DNA from 2 places in the Comamonas terrigena NBRC 13299 genome. Region 1 is predicted to be linked to the other one. Evidence: predicted binding sites of a transcription regulator. Region 1 holds the regulator's gene; the other holds the start of a gene.
What was found. The regulator sigma-54, encoded in region 1, starts transcription at its own class of promoters, with help from an activator protein. The targets are predictions, from matches to a motif close to TGGCANGNAANCTGCTTT.
Positions count from the first base shown of each region.

Region 2: a site for sigma-54 is predicted at 1,909-1,926, ahead of CT3_RS06510 (flavin monoamine oxidase family protein). Genes of this name have one in related genera too.

Region 1 covers NZ_AP019749.1:4,405,012-4,410,000, reverse strand. Annotated here, with positions in the region: gene lptA (lipopolysaccharide transport periplasmic protein LptA) at 1-502, shown strand, start outside; gene lptB (LPS export ABC transporter ATP-binding protein) at 499-1,278, shown strand; gene CT3_RS19950 (RNA polymerase factor sigma-54) at 1,335-2,900, shown strand; gene CT3_RS19945 (ribokinase) at 3,105-4,118, shown strand; gene CT3_RS19940 (hypothetical protein) at 4,170-4,541, opposite strand; gene CT3_RS19935 (THUMP domain-containing class I SAM-dependent RNA methyltransferase) at 4,682-4,989, shown strand, end outside.
Region 2 covers NZ_AP019749.1:1,418,580-1,423,568, forward strand. Annotated here, with positions in the region: gene CT3_RS06505 (c-type cytochrome) at 1-236, opposite strand, end outside; gene CT3_RS06510 (flavin monoamine oxidase family protein) at 266-1,852, opposite strand; gene CT3_RS06515 (MFS transporter) at 2,191-3,504, opposite strand; gene rarD (EamA family transporter RarD) at 3,587-4,477, shown strand; gene CT3_RS06525 (MoaF-related domain-containing protein) at 4,976-4,989, shown strand, end outside.

The DNA of each region.
Region 1 (4,989 bases):
CAGCACGTTCACGGGCAATGTGGTGCTGACCAAGGGCACCATCGTGCTGCGCGGCGCCAAGCTGGAAGTGCGCCAGGACGCCGAGGGTTACCAGTTCGGCAAGGTCTGGGCGGCCCCCGGCAAGCGCGCGTTCTTCCGCCAGAAGCGCGACACCCAGCCCGGTGCACCCGAAGAGTACGTGGAAGGCGAAGGCGAAATCATCGAGTACGACGGCAAGAAGGACGATGTGCGCCTGATCCAGCGGGGCCAGCTGCGCGGCTACACCGGCGCCACGCTGAGTGACGACATCACCGGCAACATCATCACCTACAACAACCTGACCGATGTGTTCACCGTGGACGGCAACCGCCGCGCCACGCCGGGCAGCGAGGAAGCTGCGGCCGGCTCCGGTGGCCGCGTGCGCGCCGTGCTGGCGCCCAAGACCCAGCCCCCGCAGGCCCCGGTGGCGCCGAGTGCGCAGCCGCTCAAGCCTTCGGACACCATGAAATCGCGCAACCCGTGACCCGCTCTTCCGACACCCCGACCGCCCCAGGCGCCAGCAGCCGCCTGGAAGTGCACCATCTGGCCAAGTCCTATGGCAGCCGCAAGGTGGTCAAGGACGTGTCCCTGGCCGTGCAGAAAGGCGAAGTGGTGGGCTTGCTCGGCCCCAATGGCGCGGGCAAGACCACTTCGTTCTACATGATCGTGGGCCTGGTGCGCAGCGATGCCGGCGATATCTACATCGACGGCCACTCGGTGGCGAACATGCCCATCCACCAGCGTTCGCGCCTGGGTCTGTCCTACCTGCCGCAGGAAGCCTCCATCTTCCGCAAGCTCAGCGTGGAAGACAATGTGCGCGCCGTGCTGGAGCTGCAGCAGGATGAACAGGGCAAGCCCCTGACCAAGGCCGAGGTGGAGCGGCGCCTGACCGATCTGCTCAAGGAACTGCGTGTGGACCACCTGCGCTCCTCGCCGGCGATTGCGCTGTCGGGTGGCGAGCGCCGCCGCGTGGAAATCGCCCGGGCCCTGGCCACGCAGCCGCGCTTCATCCTGCTGGACGAGCCGTTTGCGGGTATCGACCCCATCGCGGTGATCGAGATCCAGCGCATCATCGGCTTCCTCAAGGAGCGCGGTATCGGGGTGCTGATCACCGACCACAACGTGCGCGAGACGCTGGGCATCTGCGACCACGCCTTCATCATCAGCGACGGCCATGTGCTGGCGCAGGGCACACCGGAAGAGATTGTGGAGAACGCCGACGTCCGGCGGGTCTACCTGGGCGAACATTTCAGGATGTAGCCCGTCACTTCCGCCGCCACGACACACACACAAGATCACAGAGAGGGAGCGTCGCGTTGAAGCCTGGTTTGTCACTGCGGGTGTCGCAGCATTTGGCGCTGACGCCGCAATTGCAGCAGTCGATCCGCTTGCTGCAGCTGTCCACGCTGGAGCTGGCGCAGGAAGTCGAGCAGATGCTCGACGACAACCCGTTTCTGGAAGTCGACAGCGACGACGCCCCCCGCGAAGACTTCGGCCTGTCCCAGTCGGACACGCCGGCGCAGGGCGATGACTATGCCGCCGATGGCGCGCTGACGGCAGGGGCTGCGGAGGCGCCCGCCGACAGTGCGGAAGGCCCCGGCAGCACGGAATACGATGCCCCCGACTGGGAGGGCGACGGCACCAGCGAACTGCGCCCCGATGACAGCGAATGGGGCGGCGATGCCCCGGCGCGCAACGCCCAGGGCGGCGATGGCGACGAGGTCAGCGCCCTGGATCTGGCCCGTGCACATGAATCGCTGACCGACCACCTGCTGCGCCAGTCGCTGTCGCTGCACCTGTCCGAGCTGGACCGCTATGTGCTGCGTTTCCTGATCGAGAACCTGAATGACGACGGCTACCTCGAAGAGTCGCTGCAGTCCCTGGCCGAGGGCCTGGCCGGCACGGACGATCCAGAGCAGCTCGACGAGCTGGTGCACCGCTTCACCGTGGCACTGCGGCTGCTGCACAGCCTGGAGCCGGTGGGCGTGGGCGCCCAGGGGCTGGCCGAATGCCTGCAGTTGCAGCTGAACCATCTGCTGCAGCGCGGTGAGGCCGAGGCCAGTGTGGTGGAGACGGCGCTGACCATCTGCGCCCAGCCGCTGGACCTGCTGGCCCGGCGCGATGTGCGCCGCCTGATGCAGGCCACCGGCAGCAGCGAAGAGCGCACCCGCATGGCCATGGCACTGATCGCCCGGCTGGAGCCCCGGCCCGGCCGGCGCTTTGTCAATGTGGAGCGCAACATCATCGTGCCGGACGTGATCGTCACCCGCGCCGGCCGCCGCGCCAGCGAAGGCACACCCCAGTTCAACGTGCAGCTCAACCCCGACGTGCTGCCGCGTCTGCGCGTGCACGATGTGTATGCCGGTGCGCTGCGCGGCCACAAGGGCAGCGAAGGCCATGCCGGCCTGCAGCAGCGCCTGCAGGAAGCCCGCTGGTTCATCAAGAACGTGCAGCAGCGTTTCGACACCATCTTGCGGGTGTCGCGCGCCATCGTGGAGCGGCAGAAGAACTTCTTCGTGCACGGCGAGCTGGCCATGCGCCCGCTGGTGCTGCGCGACATCGCCGACGAACTGGGCCTGCACGAATCCACCATCAGCCGGGTGACCACCGCCAAGTACATGGCCACGCCGCACGGCACCTTCGAGCTCAAGTATTTCTTCGGCTCCGGGCTGGGCACGGAAACCGGCGGCAATGCCTCCAGCACCGCAGTGCGGGCGCTGATCAAGCAGTTTGTCTCGGCCGAGAACGCCAAGAAGCCGCTGTCGGACAGCCAGATCGCCGAAATGCTCAAGGAGCAGGGCATCGAGTGCGCCCGCCGCACCGTGGCCAAGTACCGTGAGGCGCTGAAGATCGCGCCGGCCAATCTGCGCAAGACGCTGTAAGCGCAGCGGGGCTGCAGAGGGCGGCGGGGCGCCCGGTGAGGCCACGGCCCGCGGTGGCGGAACCCCTGCGTGGCATGCTGCGCTGCCGCAATCCCCCAGACCCGTGCAAACCGGCTGGGCAGCGCCGGCAGTTGGAGGTATCGTGCAGCCATCCTTGGTTCATTCCGCACATGCCACGGCCGTTGGCAGCAAAGGAGACCCCCCATGGTTGCACCGCTTTCTTCTTCCGCGCTGCCTCGCAAGCTGCTGTCGGCGCAGCCCGAACCCGACCACCCGCACAGCGTGGCCCGCATCGCCGTGGTGGGAAGCCTGCACATGGATGCGGTGCTGCACTTGGAACGCGTGCCCCGGGCCGGGGAAACCGTGATGGCCCACAGCCTGCGCTACCTGCCTGGCGGCAAAGGCGGCAACCAGGCCGTGGCCTGCGCACGCCACGGCGCCCAGGTCACGCTGTTTGGCTGCGTAGGCCGCGACCACCATGGCAACAGCCTGCGGCTGGCGCTGCACGACGCCGGCGTGGACATGGACCATGTGCAGGTGCTGGACGGGGTCTCTACCGGTGCGGCCATGGTGCTGGTGGAGGGCAATGGCCAGAACCGGATCTGCGTGGTGCCCGGCGCCAATGTGCTGCTGGAGCTGCCGGATGAGGCGCTGCTGAACGTGCTGGCCCAGGCCGATTTCGTGCTGCTGCAGCGCGAGACCTCGGACAGCGTGCTGGAGCAGGTGCTGGAGGCAGCACGCAGCGCCGGCTGCCGCGTGGTCTTCAACCCTTCACCGGTGCGCGAGCTGCCTGAAGCCTGGTGGCCCCTGGTCCACACCCTGGTGGTCAATGAGGTCGAAGCCGCCGCCTACAGCGATCAGGTGGTGGACAGCCCGGCCACGGCAGCCGACGCCGCCCAGCGCCTGCTGGCACGGGGCGTGTCCCAGGTGGTGGTCACGCTGGGTGCTCAGGGGGCGGTGGCCGTCTGCGGCGGGCGTGTCAGCACCCATCCCGCGCTGGCGCTGCCGGTGCTGGACACCACGGGGGCGGGCGACAGCTTTCTGGGGGCGCTGGTCACCCGGCTGGCCGAAGGCCATGCCCTGGGCGATGCCGTGCAATGGGGCATACGTGCCGCCAGCCTGTGCATGGGCCAGGTGGGCGCCCAGCCTTCCATACCGCAGCGGGCCCAGGTCGAAGCCCTGGCCGGTGGCGTGGCCAGCCCGCTGCATGTGCAGTAGGCGGCGGGGCGAGCGCGCCAGCCGCCGTGCCGGGCTGCAGGCGTGCCGTGCTCAGCGGGTGCTGCCGTCGCAGTAGGCGTGCCAGCCCGCCGGGGTGTTTTCAAAGCCGCGCTGCAGGGCCAGCTCCCAGGGGCGTTCGCAACTCTTGGTGCGTTCGCACCAGGCATGGCCGGTGGAAGGCTTGCAGCCATGGCTGTCGGTGCGCTTGCCCAGAATCGGCGGCTCCGGGGTTTCGTCCAGCGGCTGGGGTTCGGCCACGGCAGGCGCAGTGGCTGCGGCGGGCATGGCCTGGCCGGCGGTGGCAGGCGCTGCCGGCTGGGTGGGCGCGGACTGGCAGGCGCTGAGCAGGGCCAGGGCCGAAGCAGCCAGCAGCAGGCGGACACGGGCCAGTGCCGGGACAGAGGTCAGGAAATGCGTAGACATGCCCGCATCGTACGCAAATCCCGGCGGTGCGGAGTGTCCGGGAGGCCAGCAGGGGAGCCTGGACGGTCCGGACAGGGGGGACGCAGAAACTCCACCGCGCGCCGTGGCCGGGGTGTCTCGCGTATCCTTGGCGGCTTGCTATGAACCAATTGCACCTGTTTTTGCCCTGCGCCGCCGGCGTCGAGGGCTTTTTGGCCGACGAGGTCCACGCCATCACCGGCGCCACCGGGCAAGACCTGCTGGTGGGCCGGGGCGGCGTGATGCTGCGCGGCATGTGGCGCGACGCCCTGCTGCTCAACCTGCACAGCCGGCTGGCACAGCGCGTGCTGATCGAGCTGTCGCACAGCATGTACCGCAACGAGAACGATCTGTACCGCGCGGCCAGCGAGGTGGCCTGGGAGATCTGGTTTTCGCCCCAGGAGACCTTCAAGATCGAGGTCACGGCCCA
Region 2 (4,989 bases), 1.7 Mb from region 1:
TGGGGCATGTGGCAGCCCTGGCAGATGGCCTGGTAGATCTTGTCGCCACCGCGCTGGGTGTTGATCTGGCGGCTGTCGGAGAACCCTGCCTGCAGCGCCGCCACCTCGGCGGTGGGGATGGCCATCACTTCGGTGGCCGTGCCGGTGGCCGGGGCCGCCAGTGCAGGCAGACTGCACAGGCCGGCCAGCAGCAGGGCGGCGGCGCTGAGACCACGGGAAGAATGCGTGTTGCTCATGGTGTTCAATTCCTTGTCGTGGGGGCGGCTCACAGGGCGGCAGCCTTGGCGTGCAGGCGCTGCACGGCGTTTAGCGACGACAGCACGGCACCTTCCTGCCAAGCAGGGATGAAGGAGATGTGTTCGCCTGCCAGCACCAGGCGGTTGTCGATCTGCGCCATGTTGTCGTAGTGCTGTTCGCGCAAGGTGTCGTTCCAGGCGCCAAAGCAGCCCTGTATCCAGCCCATGCGGTGCCAGGCCACGGAGACGCCGTTGCGGAATTCCTGCTTGTACTGGGGGTGGATCTGGCTGCCGTATTCCACGGCCAGGCGGATGCGTTCCTTGGGTGTCAGCGACGAGAAGCGGTAGGCATTGGTGTTCTCGAAAGCGTAGGCGCCCAGCAGCACGGCGGGGCCGGCGCTCATGTAGTCGTTGGAGGGGTAGGAGATCTGCTGGATGGGCAGGTCGGTGTTGGTGATGCCGCCGTAGATGCGTTCATCCTCCTCCCAGAAGCGGCGCTTGAATTCCAGGCCGATCTTCATGGAGCTGCCGTAGGGCAGGGCCTCGATGCCGGCGCGCATCGTGTCGCCGACCTGGATGTCCATCTGGGCGAGGATGGAGGCCGGAATCGTGCACACGCACCAGTCGGCCTGGACCTGCTGCGGCGCACCGTTGCGGGTGTAGCTGACGGTGACGGCCTTGTCGTTCTGCGCAATCTGGGTGACGCGGGCGTTGTACTGGATGGCCTGGCCCAGGTCCTTGGCCAGGGCTTTGGGCAGCATGTCCATGCCGCCATGGGGCTGGAAGATGGTGCTGTGGAATTCGGTCAGGTTGCCGGCGCCGATCTGCGACCACAGGTTCGACTGCAGGACGTCGTGCAGGGCGATGGGCTGGGAGGCCTTGGCGCGGTCCATCAGGCCGCCGCCCGGGTCGATGTCATAGCCGCGGTATTCGCTGGTGTGCAGGCTGGCGGCGTAGCGGTATTCCTTGTCCAGCGCGCCGTAGCTCTTCAGCGCGGCCAGCAGCTTTTCGGCATCTTCCTTGCGGATCACGGCATCCAGGGCGCCCTGGTTGGTGGCCTTGGCCAGCAGCTCCGACACATGGCCGCGGAAGTCGGTGGAGACATGGCGGAAGCGCTGGGGCTTGCCGCCAAACGCCTTGCTGCTGTGCACATAGGCGTTGTGGTTGACCTGGTTGAACACGTCCAGCTGGATGCCGTAGCGGCGGTACAGGTCCATCATGGCGTGGTGGTTGTGGGGAACACGCCAGGGGCCGGGGTTCAGGTAGTTGCCCTTGGCAAACCCCACGGTCTGCGTGGTGCCGTCCAGCTCTGTGAAGCTGTCGCCACCGCGCAGCGTCCAGGCGCGGCCGCCCGCGCGGTTCTGGTATTCCAGCACGGTGACCTTGTAGCCGGCGTTGCGCAGTTCCACGGCGGCCACCATGCCGGCCAGACCGGCGCCCAGCACCACCACGGAGGCCCCGGGCTTGGCCTTGCCCAGCTGGATGGGGCCGGTGTAGCTGGATTCGGCCGCATGGCCCAGGGAAGTCATGGCCTGATACATCACCGAGCCACCGGCCACCTGGCCAATCATCGAGAGCAGTTTCCGTCTGGTAAGTGGAGTTTTTTGTTCTGGCATAGGTCAGCTTGCTTTCTGTTGACGGCCGCGCGGGAAGTACGCAGACCGCCTTGGCTAGTGCAACTCGTATGCCAGCTTGGATAGATACAGAAAGCGCATGCAGCTATTAAATTTGCACCGCTATGGTTGTGGTGCGCACCAATGCCGTGATGCGAAAAGCTACTTTGGTGCAGCTTTGTGAGCGAGTGTATGAACTTGTTAATTGATGTGTTTTTGGTCGAGCCGTGCCGGGTTGCGCTGCCTGCGCGGGGCGCAAAAAAGCCCGCTCGGAAGCGGGCTGGTGGTGGGATGCGGCTACGGCCCCAGGACCTGCAGCGAGCGCTGCAAGCAGCGGTGGTTCACGCGGAAGGGTGGCTGCTGGAGCGGGCAGCGTCTTCCAGCCGGTCCACTGTGCGCAAGGGCTCGAACACCCGCATCCAGGTGCCCACCACCCCCAGCGTGCACAGGCTGCCGGCAATGGCCGCCGGCACGGCACCAATGGCCGATGCCATGGCACCGGCGCGGAACTCGCCCAGCTCGTTGCTGGAGCTGATGAACAGCATGTTCACCGCATTCACCCGGCCGCGCATGGCGTCGGGCGTGGAGAATTGCACCAGGGCCGAGCGGATGTAAACGCTGACCATGTCCGCAGCACCAGCCACCGCCAGGCAGGCCAGCGACAGCCAGAACCAGTGCGACAGCGAGAAGATCAGGTTGGCCATGCCAAACACGGCCACGGCCGCAAACATCACCTTGCCCACATGGCGCTGGATGGGGCGGGTGCTGAGCCACAGGCCCATGGCCACCTCGCCCACGGCCATCGATGAGCGCAGCATGCCCAGCCCTTCGGGACCGGTGTGCAGCACTTCCTTGGCATACACCGGCAGCAGCGCCACCACGCCGCCCAGCAGCACGGCAAACAGATCCAGCGAGATGGTGCCCAGCACGATGGGACGGCTGCGGATGAAGCGGATGCCTTCTGCGGCGCGCTGCCACATCGTGCCTTCTAGCGGCTGGCGTGGCGCCGCGTAGCGCACGGGCACCACCGCCAGCAGCAGCACGCCCAGCACCAGGGCGACGGCACACACGGCATAGGTCAACTCGCCGCCACCCAGGCCATACAGCAGGCCGCCCAGCATGGGGGCGGCAATGGCCGAGGTGCGCATCAGCATGCTGTTGGTCGCCAGGGCCTGGGCCAGGTGTTCGCGCGGCACGATCTGGGGCAGCAGGCTTTGCATGGCCGGGCTGGTGAAGGCGCGGCTGCAGCCAAACAGCACCAGCACGGCGTAGATGCCGCCCACCCCATGTTCGCCCAGCGTGGTCAGCCACAGCAGCAGACCGGCGCACAAGGCTGCCACGCTCCAGCTGACGGCCAGGATGCGCTTGCGGCTCATGCGGTCGCTCAGATCCCCGGCAGGCACCAGCAGCAGCAGCATGGGCAGGAACTGCGCCAGTCCCACCAGGGCCAGCGACAGCGGATCGCGGGTGATGTCATAGACCTGCCAGGCCACGACGATGGCCTGCATCTGCTGGGCGAAGAAGCCCAGCATGCGGGCAGCGAGAAAGGGAACAAAGCCCGGCTGGCGCAGCGCGCTGCCGTGCACCGGGGTGGGGGCGGTAGAAGACAAGGGGAGACCCGTCGAGGAAGGCACAAGCGCTGCATTCTGGCGCATCTGTCTGCACCATGCCGCCACCTGCGCGTCATGCCAGGTGCATGCCATGGCCGACAATGCGCGGCTTGCAAGGGGGATAGGCATGGTCAAGGGTGTGCTGGCATCGGTGCTGGCTTCGGTGATGTTCGGGCTGCTGTATGCCATGGCGCCCTGGCTGGCTCCGCTGGACGGCGAGCAGATCTTTGGCTGGCGCGTGGTGGTCACCTTGCCGTTCACCACGGCACTGCTGTGGCTGCTGCAGGAGCAGGGACAGTTGAAGGCGATGGTCGCCCGGGTGCGCGCCCAGCCGTCGCTGGTGCTGGGGCTGCTGGCCAGCGCTGCATTGCTGGGGGTGCAGCTGTGGCTTTTCATGTGGGCACCATTGCACGGCAAGGCCCTGCCGGTGTCGCTGGGCTATTTTCTGCTGCCGCTGATCCTGGTGCTGGCAGGGCGCTTGCTGTTTCAGGAACGCCTGACCCGTCCGCAGATGCTGGCTGCGGTGCTGGCCAGTCTGGGCGTGGCGTGGGAGCTGTGGCGCGCGGGCGGGCTGGCGCTGGAAACGGGGATCGTCTGCCTGGGCTACCCGGTCTATTTTGCGCTGCGCCGCAAGCTGGGCACAGACAACCTGGGCGGGCATTGGGTGGACATGGCGCTGCTGGTGCCGGCCGCGCTGTGGTTCATGGCCCGTGCGCCGTCGGGCCTGCTGGTGTGGCAGTCTGCATCGCATCTGCAGGCCATGCTGCCGCTGCTGGGGGTGGTCAGTGCGGCCGGTCTGGCGCTGTACATGCTGGCCAGCCGCTGGCTGCCCATGGGCTTGTTCGGTTTGCTGTCCTATGTGGAGCCGGTGCTGCTGGCCCTGGTGGCGCTGTTGCTGGGTGAGCAGCTGGCGCCCGGACAGCAGCCGCTGTATATCGCCATCTTTGCGGCGGTGGCGGTGCTGGTGGTGGAAGCGGTGGTGCAGCTGCGGCAGGAGCGCCTCCGGAAAGTGGTGTAGACACTGCCGTTCTTGCACGCTGGGTCGAAGGGGCGGCCTGCCGGGCCGGTGGCATCGCGTGCCGGATGTGATGAAAAAACGGGCAATGGCGCCAAAGCCATGCTGGGCGTGGCCTGGGCCGGTTTACAGGCAAGTTATCCACAAGGGCGCCCACACGCAGTGGGCATAAGTCCGGGCAGCGCCTTGGAGGGGCGAGCGCTGTGGGCAGGTGCGTTCTGCCTCGGTGATTTTTCTGGACCGGTGCGCTTGGTGCCTGGCGGCAGTCCCAGCAGCATTGGCATCCGCAGTCGCCGGCGGTGAAACGCCATGGATCGGTACCGGAAACCGTTCGGCGGGAATGTAGGAAAGTGAGGGCGATCTGGCGCTGGCAGTCTGACTTCCCGATCATGCTGACTATTCCTACATGTCCATGGGGTGGGCTATTGAACAATCAATTCCATAGCAAAGGCGTTTTCGACATACCGCGCTCAACCGATACAACGACAGAGGCAGACCATCATGACAATGCAATA